DNA from 4 places in the Actinospica acidiphila genome. Region 4 is predicted to be linked to each of the others. Evidence: riboswitches for the same ligand, from Rfam matches in the RefSeq annotation. Region 4 holds a riboswitch; each other region holds the start of a gene.
What was found. Region 4 has a riboswitch for cyclic di-AMP ahead of HXP48_RS19750 (LysM peptidoglycan-binding domain-containing protein). Riboswitches for the same ligand answer to the same signal wherever they lie in the genome.

Region 1: another riboswitch for cyclic di-AMP. It lies ahead of HXP48_RS13715 (transglycosylase SLT domain-containing protein); the one in region 4 lies ahead of HXP48_RS19750 (LysM peptidoglycan-binding domain-containing protein).
Region 2: another riboswitch for cyclic di-AMP. It lies ahead of HXP48_RS04075 (M23 family metallopeptidase); the one in region 4 lies ahead of HXP48_RS19750 (LysM peptidoglycan-binding domain-containing protein).
Region 3: another riboswitch for cyclic di-AMP. It lies ahead of HXP48_RS35915 (M23 family metallopeptidase); the one in region 4 lies ahead of HXP48_RS19750 (LysM peptidoglycan-binding domain-containing protein).

The regions. Positions count from the first base shown of each region.
Region 1 covers NZ_JABZEM010000002.1:3,122,229-3,125,444, reverse strand. Annotated here, with positions in the region: gene fahA (fumarylacetoacetase) at 1-524, opposite strand, end outside; gene HXP48_RS13720 (HAD family hydrolase) at 788-1,660, shown strand; gene HXP48_RS13715 (transglycosylase SLT domain-containing protein) at 1,624-2,100, opposite strand; cyclic di-AMP (ydaO/yuaA leader) riboswitch at 2,104-2,273, opposite strand; gene HXP48_RS13710 (polyprenyl synthetase family protein) at 2,800-3,216, shown strand, end outside.
Region 2 covers NZ_JABZEM010000002.1:888,568-891,783, forward strand. Annotated here, with positions in the region: gene HXP48_RS04070 (SGNH/GDSL hydrolase family protein) at 1-27, opposite strand, end outside; gene HXP48_RS04075 (M23 family metallopeptidase) at 280-1,203, opposite strand; cyclic di-AMP (ydaO/yuaA leader) riboswitch at 1,208-1,372, opposite strand; gene HXP48_RS04080 (tyrosine-protein phosphatase) at 1,892-2,689, shown strand; gene HXP48_RS34125 (DUF6126 family protein) at 2,724-2,852, opposite strand; gene HXP48_RS04085 (helix-turn-helix domain-containing protein) at 2,849-3,216, opposite strand, start outside.
Region 3 covers NZ_JABZEM010000002.1:3,964,027-3,967,242, reverse strand. Annotated here, with positions in the region: gene HXP48_RS17740 (PrsW family intramembrane metalloprotease) at 1-370, shown strand, start outside; gene HXP48_RS35915 (M23 family metallopeptidase) at 474-1,493, opposite strand; cyclic di-AMP (ydaO/yuaA leader) riboswitch at 1,506-1,663, opposite strand; tRNA gene HXP48_RS17730 (tRNA-Met) at 1,990-2,063, opposite strand; gene HXP48_RS17725 (dihydrofolate reductase family protein) at 2,128-3,216, opposite strand, start outside.
Region 4 covers NZ_JABZEM010000002.1:4,392,376-4,395,591, reverse strand. Annotated here, with positions in the region: gene eno (phosphopyruvate hydratase) at 1-141, opposite strand, end outside; gene HXP48_RS19750 (LysM peptidoglycan-binding domain-containing protein) at 407-1,117, opposite strand; cyclic di-AMP (ydaO/yuaA leader) riboswitch at 1,122-1,290, opposite strand; gene HXP48_RS19745 (LysM peptidoglycan-binding domain-containing protein) at 1,510-2,454, opposite strand; gene HXP48_RS19740 (cytochrome P450 family protein) at 2,647-3,216, opposite strand, start outside.

The DNA of each region.
Region 1 (3,216 bases), 1.3 Mb from region 4:
GGCGCCTTGCGCTGCCCGGAGGGGCGCACGACGTCGGTGCCGGACACCACGACGGTGCCGGAGCGGCCGTGGTAACCGATCGGCAGGTGCTTCCAGTTGGGGGTGAGGGAGTCCTCGGCGTCGGGGCGGAAGATCTGCCCGACGTTCCGCGCGTGGTTCTCCGAGGCGTAGAAGTCGACGTAGTCCGCGACCTCGAACGGCAGATGGAGGGTCACCTCGGACAGCGGGTGGAGGAACGGCTCGACGGTCTCCCGGTGCGCCGGGACCGTCACCCACGCGGTGAGCGCGCGGCGCACGTCCGACCAGGCCGTGCGGCCCGCCGCCAGCAGCGGGTTGAGGGTGGGGCGGGCGAGCAGGGAGGCGTAGGGGGAGCCCAGGGCGTGCGCCGCCGCGCCGGCGTCGAGGACGTGGTCGCCCAGCCGGACGCCCACGGTGCGCTCCGCCGAGCCGGGGAGCGAGAAGACGCCGTACGGCAGGTTGTGCGGGCCGAAGGGGTCGCCCTCGGGGACATCGAAGGGGGGCATCGGGTGCTGCCTCGCTTTCGTGTGCGCGGGTGGGCCACGTGTCCGTGGCCGTGCCACACGTTACGGGGTCGCGTCCCGATGGGCCCCTGTTATCAGGGACGACTCCCGGAGCCGGGACCCGTGGAGCGCACCGTGTTCCGGTCAAAAGGGAAAACAGGTCTCAACCGGTCGCGTATCGGCGGCACAAGAAGGCAAAACGCACCCAATGCGCGGGCATACGGGCGCGGTGAATCGGACGGTCCTCTTGTCCGTATTCTCTGATCATGGCCGCACCCACCGATTGTTCTCTCATCGCCACCGACCTGGACGGGACGCTGCTGCGCGGTGACGACACCCTCTCCGACCGCTCCCTCGCCGCCCTCGCCCGGGCGGAGCGGGCCGGTGTCCGGCACCTCGTGGTGACCGGCCGGCCGGCCCCCAGAGTGCGGTCGCTGCTCGACGACCTCGGCTGCACGGGGCTCGCGGTGTGCGGACAGGGCGCGCAGGTCTACGACGCCGCCGCGCGGCGGATGCTGTGGTCGGTCCGGCTGGACCGGGAGCTGGCGGAGACCGCGCTCGGCAAGATCGAGGCCGAGGTGGGGGAGGTGTACGCCGCGGTCGACCAGGACGGGGTCGACGGGCTGACGCTGATCGAGCCGGGCTACCGGATGCCGCACCCGAAGCTGCCGTCGGTGCGGGTGGAGCGGCGGGACGACCTGTGGGAGCGGCCGATCAGCAAGGTGCTGCTGCGCCACCCGGAGCTGTCGGACGACGCGCTGGCGGCGGCGGCCCGGTCGGTGGTCGGCTCGCTGGCCACGGTCACCATGTCGGGGCCGGGCACGGTGGAGCTCCAGCCGTGCGGGGTCACCAAGGCGACCGGTCTCGCGCTGGCCGCCGAGCACCTGGGGCTGCGCCCCGAGGACACGGTCGCCTTCGGGGACATGCCGAACGACGTCCCCATGTTCCGGTGGGCGGGCCACGGCGTCGCCATGGCCAACGCGCACCCCGAGCTGAAGGCGGTGGCCGACGAGGTCACCCTGTCGAACGAGGACGACGGCGTGGCCGTCGTCCTCGAGCGACTGTTCGGGCAGACGGCCGCTCTCGGCCGTCAGAGGTCGGCTCAGTACGCGCCGAAGACGTTGTCGATCGAGCCGTAGCGGTCGGCGGCGTAGTTGCAGGCCGCGGCGATGTTGGCGACCGGGTCGAACGGGTCGAAGGCGGTGCCGGGCACGTGGTACGCCTGGAAGGTCGGGTCGATGACCTGGAGCAGGCCCTTCGACGGGGTGCCCTTCACGGCGTTGGAGTCCCACAGGTTGATGGCGGCCGGGTTGCCGGACGACTCCCGCATGATGTTGCGGTGGATGGAGTCGTAGGAGCCGGGGATGCCGTTCTGCGCCATGACGTCCATCGCCTCGCGGATCCAGCCGTCGAGGTTGTCCGGGTACGCGGTCGTGGAGGCGGCGGCCGTGGCCTGGGCCGAGGGGGCCGCGGAGGCGCTGGTGGCGCCGAACAGCGGCAGCGCGACCACGGCGACGCCGGTGCCGGCGACGGCGAGGGAGCGGACGAGGCGGCGGCGCGACGAAGCGATGACGGGCATGTCTGGGTTCCTCTCCTACGCCTGCGAGGTGAGCTGTCGGGTTCGGGCGGGAGAGTGCCCGGCCGTGCCCCTGCGGGCATGGCTTCACCCCGAGCCGTCCCGGCGTGTGTCCGGTACGGCGACTTACCTGGGTCCCCCGCTCCTGCCGTGCGTGAGTTGGTCGTCGGGTGTGATGCGGGTGGCGGCAGGACTCGGCGTCCACCCGGCAGGCCCGGAACGTATGCGAGAGCACATGTCGGGAACAAGTGCGACGATCACGCCACACCCCGTTTGATCTTGGAATGGGTGGTTTTGCGTGCTTGATCCTTTGCGATCGCCAAGCGTCAACTCCGTTGTGTGGAGCGGGATGACGGACGTGTGCGAGGGTGTCCCGGAGGCCGTCCGGCGCGTGACTCACCTCACGGGACGGTGACCGTGAGCGTATTTGTGGCCAAGGGGAATTAGCCCACCAATGACGGCAAATCGGACTCGGGGGTGGTGCAGGATGGTGCGCGGGTCGCTGTGTCCGGGAAGCCGAGGTATGTCCGTTGTTATCAGCCGATCAAAAACACTCCGCTTCTGATCCCGTATCGCCCTGCTTGTGACCCCGGGCCCTGGCGGTGATCGAAACCTGACCGGATACGCTGACTCGAGTGGTGGCAGCGACCTATCGACAAACCGTGTAACCGCCAGCAGACACCAGCAGACAGGAGACCCCTCGTGACCGTCGTCGGGCCGTTCGGGCTGAGCGTGCGGGACCAGGCTCTGGAAGCCGATGTCCAGGCCGGATTGACGGCTGTCGAGGAAGGGCTGCTCGAAGCCACCAAGAGCGAGGTGCCGTTCATCACGGAGGCCGCCCAGCACCTGGTGCGGGCCGGCGGCAAGCGGTTCCGTCCGCTGCTCGTCATGCTCGCCGCCCGGTTCGGCGACCCCTACGCGCCCGGCATCGTGCCGTCGGCCGTCGTGGTGGAGCTCACCCACCTGGCCACGCTGTACCACGACGACGTGATGGACGAGGCCGAGGTGCGGCGCGGGGTCGCGAGCGCGAACGCCCGCTGGGGCAACTCGGTCGCCGTGCTCACCGGCGACTTCCTCTTCGCCCGTGCCTCCCACATCCTGGCCGACCTCGGCCCGGAG
Region 2 (3,216 bases), 3.5 Mb from region 4:
CCCCACCGCCACGTACGACCCGATCACTGTTGCCTTGTCACTCTTCGAATCGTCTGCCACAGCCGGACATGATTCACCTTCGGATGTGACCTACGCGACCGTAGGCGGGGGTTGACGCGCGGTGAGATAAGCCACTTCAAGGTTTGGCCAAGCCAGGAATAGGTACGGCCCCGCGCCCGGCACGGGCCCGGACACACCGAAGGCCGGCCCCGTGGATCGGGGTCGGCCTTCGGCGCGCGTGTCAGGAAGGGTGCCGCTCGGGAGCCGGAGCTCCGGGTGTCAGAGGGAGACGCCCTTGCCGCGGAGGTACGAGATCGGGTCCACGTCCGAGCCGTAGTCCGGGCTGGTGCGGATCTCGAAGTGCAGGTGCGGGCCGGTCACGTTGCCGGTCGCACCGGAGAGACCGACCTGCTGGCCGGCGCTCACCGTCTGGCCCGCGGAGACGGACAGGGAGGACAGGTGGGCGTACTGGGCGTAGTGGCCGTCGTTCAGCTGGATGACGACCTGGTTGCCGTACGCGCCACCCCAGCCGGCGGAGACGACGGTGCCGGCGCCGACGGCCTTCAGGGGGGTGCCGGTCGGGACGACGAAGTCGGCACCGGTGTGGTAGCCGCTGGACCACATGCTGCCGGCCACCTTGTAGGCGGTGCCGACGCTGCCGCCGGACACCGGGGAGGTGAAGCCGGAGGCGGGGGCGGTCTGCGTGGACGCCTCGTTGGAGGAGGACTCCTCGGCGGCCTTCTGCGCGGGCTTCTCGGCCGGCTTCTCCGCCTTGGGCGCGGCGGGCTCGGCGGCCTGCGGCGAAGTGGACTGCTTCGGGGCGCTCTTGGCGGCCTTGCCGTCGATGGAGAGCTTCAGACCCGGGTGGATGAGCGACGGGTCGTCACCGACGGCCTCGCGGTTGTCCGCGTAGAGCTGCTTCCAGCCACCGTCGACGTGCTCGGCCTCGGCGATCTTGGCGAGGTAGTCGCCGGCCTTCACGGTGTACGTGCGGACCTCGTCGCCCTTCTCGGCCTTGGCCTGCTGGCCGGTGACGGAGAGCGACCGGACCGACGTCTCGGGGGCGGACTGCGGCGTCGCGGCATGCGCGCCGGTGGCGCCGAGGAGCGGCAGGGCGAGAGCGGCGCCACCGGTTCCGGCGACGGCGATGGAGCGGGTGAAACGCTGGGCCTTGGTACGGCGGTGCTTACCCTTCGCGGGCATGACGAATTCCTCTCCGGCGCCTACGAGGTGAGCTGTCGGGTGCGGACTGGAGATGTCCGGCCGCGTTGCTGCGCGGCTTAACCCCAAGCCTGTTTCCGGGGCCCGGAACAGGCAGTTGTACCTGTGGGTCCCCCGCTCCTGCCGTACGTCGGGTCAGTGTGTGCGGGCTCCGGGCGGCGGCAGGATTAGGCGTCCGTCCGGATCGGTTGGGAACGTAAGCGACCTCGACGCGGCGAAACAAGCGCGGGTTCCCGCGAACCCGCTTTTTCCGTGATCGAAAGGCGGAAATGACGTCACCGTGCGTCGATCCCGCGAGTGAGCCGCAGGTGAATTCCCTTGTCACGGAGGTGAATTACGTGAGCATGGCGACAGCACACGGTCACCGGTATGACGATGCTCACGCACCCCATCCTCAAATCCTTTGCTACCGGGGCACGTTATCCCCAAGTGTCTTATTCGGACATATCATCTATTCATCATGAAGTCGGGCAGGACGGTCGACGCAATCGCGACATCCTGATCTTGGCGGGACGAGCCCCGGAATCCCGCCTCAGGAACAAACAGAAAGCGACATAATCCAACGTCGCAAGGGCGGCCGACACCTCGTTGCCCCTGGCAGCCATGTCGTATCGTCGAGTGGTGCCCGTCGACGAGCCGCGGCGACGGCGCGAAGTGGGAGGAGCCGTCCGTGACGCAGGAGATCCCGTCGACCGAGCCCCAGCTGACCGGGGTGCGCAACTTCCGCGACGTGGGCGGGCTGCCCACGGTGGACGGCCGGCGGGTGCGGCACGGGGTGCTGTTCCGCAGCGGTCACCTCGCCCACGCCACCGCGGAGGACGCCGCCTTCCTCTCCTCGCTCGGTCTGCACACCGTGTTCGACTTCCGCAACGCGGCCGACCAGAAGCTGGAGGGCCCGGACGTGGCACTGCCGGGCGTGCGCAACGTCAACCTGCCGCTGAGCGACCCGGCCGACGGCGCGGAGTTCTGGAAGATGGTGCGCGACGGCGACCTGGACCAGCTGCGCGCGATCCTCGCCGACGGCCAGGGCGCGGACCGCATGATCACCTCGTACCGCACGATCATCAAGGAGCGGACCCCCGAGCACTCCCAGGTGCTGCGCGCGCTCGCCGAGGACAGCGTCCCCGCGCTGATGCACTGCGCGGCCGGCAAGGACCGCGCGGGCCTCTCGGTGGCGGTGACCCTGCTCGCCGTGTGTGTGGAGCGCGACGCGATCGTCGAGGACTACCTGAAGTCCAACGCCAAGCACCGCCGCTACAAGGTGCGGCGCAGCGGCAGCTCCCCCGACGCCTACTCCCCCGAGGTCATGGAGCTGCTCAGCCCGCTCTTCGACGCGCGCGCGGAGTATCTGGCGGCCGCCTTCGACACGGTCGAGGAGACCTGGGGCGGCGTGGACGCCTACCTGGAACAGGGGCTCGGGCTCACCCCGGCCCACCGGGAGCGGCTGCGCGAGCGCCTGCTCGACTGACACCCGCCCCCGTGCGCGCCTCGCCCCGTGGCCGCTACTTCTTCGGCGCGATCTCGAAGAGGAAGTAGATGAAGGCCGCGAAGAGGTGCCCGACCACGACGTAGACGAACAGCCTGACCCAGAGGGCCCTCGGGAACTTCTCCTCCATGTCCTTGCCGGTCACGGTGTCTCTCCATGGGTCGGGCCCAGGCACAGGGCGGCCGTGGGACTCTGCAGCAGGGTGTGCACGAACAGCAGCTCGACCCCGTCGGGGTCCTGCGCGGCGATGCGGTGCGGGGTGAGCGAGTCGAAGTGAGCGCTGTCGCCCGGGGACAGCCGGTGGAGGGTGTCCCCGAGGCGCAGCCGCAGCCGCCCCTTGAGGACGTACAGCCACTCCTCGCCGGGGTGGACGCGCACGATGTCGCCCTGGGAGCCGTGCGGCACGTGGACCCGCAGGGCCTGCATGCCGCGCCCGGCGGCCCCGGCCTGCCAGTAGGTCCAGCCGCCGGCCTCGGTGGGTTCCATGTCGGCGGCGCGCACCACGGCGT
Region 3 (3,216 bases), 430 kb from region 4:
GGAGCCGTTCGCGCTGGGCTCGATGCGGGCGCGGCGCCTCGCCCGTAAGTTCGCCCGCGAGCACGGGGGCAGGCCGGCGGCGCGGGCGGTCTCCCAGTACGAGGTGTACGCGACGCAGCTGGCGTTCCTGCGGCACCGGGGCCGTGCGGGGAAGGCGGGGGCGGACTTCGTGACGCGGGAGCGGGAGCTGCTGCTGGAGCTGTGGCACCGGCGCCAGGCGGCCCGCCCGGCGCTGGAGCACGCGGCCCGCCTCACGGCGCCCCGGGTGCCGTACGGCGCGGGCTGGGCGTACGGGCCGGTCCCGGCGGTGTGGCCGCCGCAGGGGCAGCCGCCGTATCCGGCGTACGGGGAGAACCCCTACCGGCGCTGAGAAGGCCCCGGACACGCGGAACCGGCAGCCCTGACGTCGGGGGGTCGTCGTCGGGGCTGCCGGCGTTCACGGCGTCGGCGGCCGGGAGCCGGCCGCCGGTGGTTCAGATGCTGAGGCCCTTGCCGGCCAGCCAGGCCGCCGGGTCGACGCCGCCGGAGCCGGTGTGGACCTCGAGGTGGAGGTGGGCGCCGGTGACGTTGCCGGTCGCGCCGACGCGGCCGATCACGTCGCCGGTGGCGACCTTCTGGCCGACGCTGACGTTGATCGACGACTGGTGGGCGTACCAGACCTCGGTGCCGTCGTCGAGGGTGAGCACGGTCTTGTAGCCGTACGAGCCGTCCCAGCCGGCGGAGGTGATCGTGCCGGTGTGGACCGCCTTGATCAGGGTGCCGGTGGGCGCGGCGAAGTCGAGGCCGGTGTGGTAGCCGGAGGACCAGTAGGCGCCGGCCTGACCGAAGGTCGAGGTGATGGTGTACGAGGAGGTCGGCAGCGCGTACTGCTTGGCCAGCTCGGCGAGGCGCTCGGCCTCGGCCTTCTTCGCGGCCTCCTCCTCCGCCTTCTTCTTGGCGGCCTCGGCCTTCTCCTTGGCCTCCTTCTCCGCCTTGGCGGCGGCCTCGGCGGCCTCCTTCTCGGCGGCGGCGAGGGCGGCGGCCTCCGCCTTGCTCTGCGCCTGGCCCTGCTGCTGCTCGACCTGGGCCATGATGCGGGCGCGCAGCGCCTCGCCGGCGTCCGCGCCCTCCTCGGCGCCGGTGTCGGCGGCGGCCATCCTGCCGATGTCGCTGAGGGGGGTGCTGGATCCCTTGGGCGTTTCCTCGTCGGAGATGAGGGAACCCACGTGGGGAAGGTCGGGGATGGAGATGGAGACGGGCGGCTTGCCGGTCTGGGCGCTGGCCATGCCGCCGGCGCCGACGGCGGCTATGACGCCGACGCCGAGGACGGTGGAGCTGCGGGCGAGTCCGCCTCCGCGCTGCTTGGCGACGCGGTGCCGGCCACGCACGGGCCGCACGGACTCCGCGGTGGGGTTCCACTCCTCGAAGGGGCCCTCTTCGGCGCCGGGGGCGCCGTACGCGAAGGTGTCGTTCGGCTTGAACGGGGCCTCGGGGGCAGGCGGGTTGGACGCCACGTGGGCGCGCTCCTTTCCTTCCGTCTTCGCCTACCGGGTTAGCTGACGGGTTCGGAGCGGGAAGGTCTCCTACGCGCGTATACGAACCGTGTTCCCACGGCGGTATCCGCCCGATTCACCCCATGGTGGTGGTTCCCCGGTTCCCTTGCGGGATTCGGCGCGTGCGCACGGAGCCGCCTTCTGTGACGGCTGGGACGACCGCGCTGCGTTATCGAACGTTAATAGACGCGGGGGCCGGATTCCAAGCCGTTCCTCTTGATCGTTAACGATTTCCGCGTGGACTTAAGCGCCACGAGCGGGCGAAAACGGGCGAGTTGACTGCGCCTCGGACGACCGGCCGAACCTGACGGTTCGTCAGTTGTTATGCGCTGCGGCGCCGTTCGCTCACTGTGCGTGAAAGGCGAGGTGGAGGACGCGTGAAGGGGCGGGCAACGAGCGCCGTCATGGAAAGCACCGAGGGCCGGAACCCTTTCGGATTCCGGCCCTCGGCCTTCAGTAGCGGGGACAGGATTTGAACCTGCGACCTCTGGGTTATGAGCCCAGCGAGCTACCGAGCTGCTCCACCCCGCGTCGGTAAACACGAGTGTACGGCATCCACGGGGTCCGATGCACATCGCTTCCCCGGCGGGCGCGATCAGCCGCCCAGCAGGTGCGCGTTCGGCGCCTTCGCGCGCTGCTCGAACTCCGGCAGCACCAGCACCGTGGCGCCCCCGTCCGCCAGGACGGCGCTGCCGTCGGCGTCCGTCACGAAGGTGTCCGGCTCCCGCCAGGCCGTGACCACCCGGCGCACCCCCGCGTCCAGGATCAGCCGCGCGCAGGGTGCCGGACGGGACGCGCGGCGGGCGCACGGCTCCAGGCTGGAGTAGACGGTGGCGCCGGCCAGCCGCGGGTCGGCGGGGTCGGCCTTGGCGAGCGCGGCCTCCTCCGCGTGCACCACCGGGTCGTCGCCCTCCCGGGAGTGGCCCCGCGCCAGCTCGGTCCCGTCGGCGGCGACCACGACCGCGCCGACGCTGAACGCGGTCTCGGAGGGCGGGCACTGTCCGGCCAGGTCGCAGGCGAGGGCGAGCCAGTGACGGTCAGCGGCGGACGGCAGCGCGCCGGTGCCGGGCGCGGTGGGTTCGTAGCGCGTCAGGACGACGTCGCCGACGGGCCGGGTCTCCACCAGGCGCAGCCGCCCGCCCTGGTAGGAGCCGGGGCCGAACAGGCGGGGGGCGTCCGGGTCGCCGACGAACAGCGGGGCGAGGACGAGCTGGAGCTCGTCGGCGAGGCCTTCGGTCGTCAGCTGGGTGTGGATCCGCCCGCCGCCCTCCACCATCAGCCGCCGCACCCCGCGCACGTCGTGCAGGTGCTCCAGCAGCGGCCGCCACTCCACGGTGTCGCCGAGCGGCACCACGTCGGCGGCGATGCCCAGGGCTCGGGCGCGTTCGGCACCCTTGCCGGTGGTGTAGAGGACCTTCTCGCCGCCGGTGTGCCAGAAGCGGGCCGCAGGGTCCAGGTCCCCGGAGCCGCTCACCGTGACCTTCAGCGGGTACTCGGGCAGGCCGTCGGCGACCCGGGCGGCGCGCCGCTCGGGCGAGTTGACCAGCAGCCGGGGGTTGTCGGCGCGGATCGTGCCCGCGCCGACCAGGATGGCGTCCACCGACGCCCGGACCTCGTCGACCCGGTCGAAGTCGGCCGGGCTCGACAGCAGCAGCCGCTCCGGGCCGGTGTCGTCCAGGTAGCC
Region 4 (3,216 bases):
CTCGAAGGCGCCGGTGGAGGCGCCGGACGGGACGGCGGCACGACCCGTGCTGCCGTCGTCGAGGCCGACCTCGACCTCGACCGTGGGGTTGCCTCGGGAGTCCAGGATTTCCCGGGCTACGACGACGTCGATGGACGGCACGAGCATCTCCTTCTTGGGATGTGACGCGGGTGAGCGGGGCCGCGGGGGCCCTGCGGGTCCGAGCCTAACCGGCTCCGGGCGATCGGCCATCTCGCCGCCCGCCTCATGGACGGAACCGAGCGTACTTTGTTTCTCAACGGAACAAAGCAGGTTCGGCAAACCGTGACCGGAATGCGTCCGGACATGACCCCGCCCCGGTGCGTACGGGGGAAGAAACGCACCGGGGCGGAGCCCGTGGGGACGGGAGGGACCTGGCGGTCCGCCCTTACTTCAGGTGCAGCTGCTGGCCCGGGTAGATGAGGTCGGCGTCGTCGACGATGTCGTCGTTCAGGTCGAACAGCTTCGCCCAGCCGCCCTTGACGTCGTGCTCCTCGGCGATCGAGCTGAGGGTGTCGCCCTTGACGACCTTGTACTCGCCGTCGCCCTTCTCGACCTTCTTGCCGGTCGGGGTGGTGACGGTCTTCTTCTCGGCCTTCTTCTCCGCCTTCGGCGCGGCCGGGGCGGCCGGACGCTCGGCGGAACGGGAGGCCTTCTGCCCGCTCTCACGCGACTCGGTGGAGCCGGACTCCTGGGAGGAGCCCTCGGCGGAGCCGCCGTCGTAGGAGGCGTTGGACAGGCCCGTGCCGCAGACCGGCCAGGCGCCCTTGCCCTGGCCCGCGAGGACCTTCTCGGCGATCTCGATCTGCTGGGCCTTGGTGGCCTGGTCGGCGGTGGCCGCGTACTGGGTGCCGCCGTAGCCGGCCCAGGTGGAGGCGGAGAACTGCAGGCCGCCGTAGTAGCCGTTGCCGGTGTTGATGGACCAGTTCCCGCCGGACTCGCACTGGGCGACGGCGTCCCACTCGGACGCGGTGGCCGCGGAGGCGGTGCCGGACGCCATCAGCGGGCCGGCGACGGCGGCGCCGGTGACACCGGCGATGGCGATGGCGCGAGTGGCCTTGGACGGACGACGGTGCTTGCCCTTGCCGGAAAACAGCATGGATGGATCCCCTCACCGACGCCTACGAGGTGAGCTGTCGGGTTCGGGCCGGTTGAGTTGCCCGGCCACGTCCCTCCCGGGACGCGGCTTCACCCCGAGCCGTACCGGACGTCAACCGTCCGGTCACGGCACTTACCTGGGTCCCCCGCTCCTGCCTACGGCGCATGACGCGACGACTGTTCCCGTGCTGCCACTGGCAGGATTCGGCGTGGCGGCAGCCGGGGCCCGCGATGGCGAGCGGTCACGACCGTAAGCACGTGATCGGTGGAATATCAAAGATGATCAGGGCCTCTGAGACCTATCTCTCACAGTCCTTATTACGGACATTCAGCCCTTATCGCTTCGTCAACTGCTCCCGCCCGCAGGTGCCTTCGGCCGCCCGTTTCCGACCGCTATTCGGCGGTTTCGCTGTCCACCAGGAGCCGCTGGCCGGGCAGGATGAGGTCCGGGTCGTCGCCGATGACCTGCTGGTTCTCGACGTAGAGCGCCGTCCATCCGCCGGTCAGGGCAAGGGAGTCGGCGATGGAGGCCAGGCTGTCGCCGTCCTGGACCGTGTAGCGGTCGTCGGCGATCCCCGCGGACGTGTCCGTGGAGGGCGAGGCGTGCCGGCCGGACGACGGGGTCCCGGCGTCGGCGGTCACGTCCTCCTGCGCACTGGGGCCGCGATGGCGGCCCGAACCGCCGTCCTCCGACTCGGTGGCGGCCGAAGAGCCGGTGCTCCGGCCCGACTTGTCCGACTCGTCACTTTCGGGGGTGGTGGAGGCGGACGGGGACGCACTCGCGTCCGCGTCGCTCTTCGCCTCGCCGGACGTATCGGATGAACCCGACGTGGCCGACGGAGAGGGAGAAGCGGACGAATCACCGGACTCCGGCGAACCGGACGAGGTGCTCGTCCCGCCGGTCCGGGTGTCGCCCTGCTCCGCGCCGGACGGCACGCCCGGGTCGACGTCCGGGGACCCGGTGTCCTGGTTCAGGCCCGTGAGCAGGCCGCAGGCGCGCCACTTGCCGACGCCCTGGTCGGCGAGGATTCTCTCGGCCACGGTGATCTGCTGGTTGCGGCTGGCCGCGTCGGCGCTGGGCGCGAACTCCAGGCCGCCGTAGTTCTCCCAGTCGTCCTGGGTCAACTGCAGACCGCCGTAGTAGCCGTTGCCGGTGTTCTGGCTCCAGGAGCCGCCGCTCTCGCACTCCGCGACCCGGTCCCAGGTCTCACCGTCCGCCGCACTGGCGGCGCCCGCGCCGAGGAGCGGGATCGCGATCGCGGATCCGGTCACCCCGGCGGCGACGAGCAGAGCCGGAGCCTGGCGGGGGCGACGGTGTCGGCCGTTCCCGGAGAGCATGCGGAAGCCTTTCACTCGGCAACAAGGACCGGTACGGGCGAGCAAAACCGTGCGGCGCGCCGTACTTGATGGGTGAACGTATAGGCAGTCGATCACTTGTCACAAGTTCATGCCGTGCAGATCACATGAAGATCACAGAGTTGAGCATGTCTCAGGTTTCCGCACACCGGCCCCCGGGCACGGGCAGGAAGGTCAGGTGTGTCCTGAACGCGGAGGTGAGAATTCCACCGGAAGCGTGCGGAGTCCCCGCATGATGAGGCCGCCGCGCCAGCGCAGTTCGGCCGGATCGGCGGCGAGCCGGAGGTCCGGAAGGCGCGTCAGAAGCGCGGCGAGCGCGGTCTGTCCCTCCAGGCGCGCGAGCGGGGCGCCCAGGCAGTAGTGGATGCCGTGCCCGTACCCCAGGTGCTGGTTGTCGCGGCGGCCCAGGTCCAGGATGTCCGGGTCGTCGAACCGCTCCGGGTCCCGGTCGGCCGCGGCCAGCACGACGAGCACCGGGTCGCCGGTCTCGATCCGCTGCCCGCCGATGACGACCGGCTCCGTGGCGAACCGCCAGGTCGCCAGCTCCACCGGGCCGTCGTAGCGCAGCAGTTCCTCCACCCCGGTCTCCAGCAGCCCGCGGTCCCCCTCGGCCAGCGCCCGCTGCAGACGCTCGCGCTGCTCGGGGTGCGTGAGCAGCGCGTAGGTGCCGTTGCCGATGAGGTTGACCGTCGTCTCGAAGCCGGCGAAGAGGAGGATGAACGCCATCGCGGCGGCCTCGTTCTC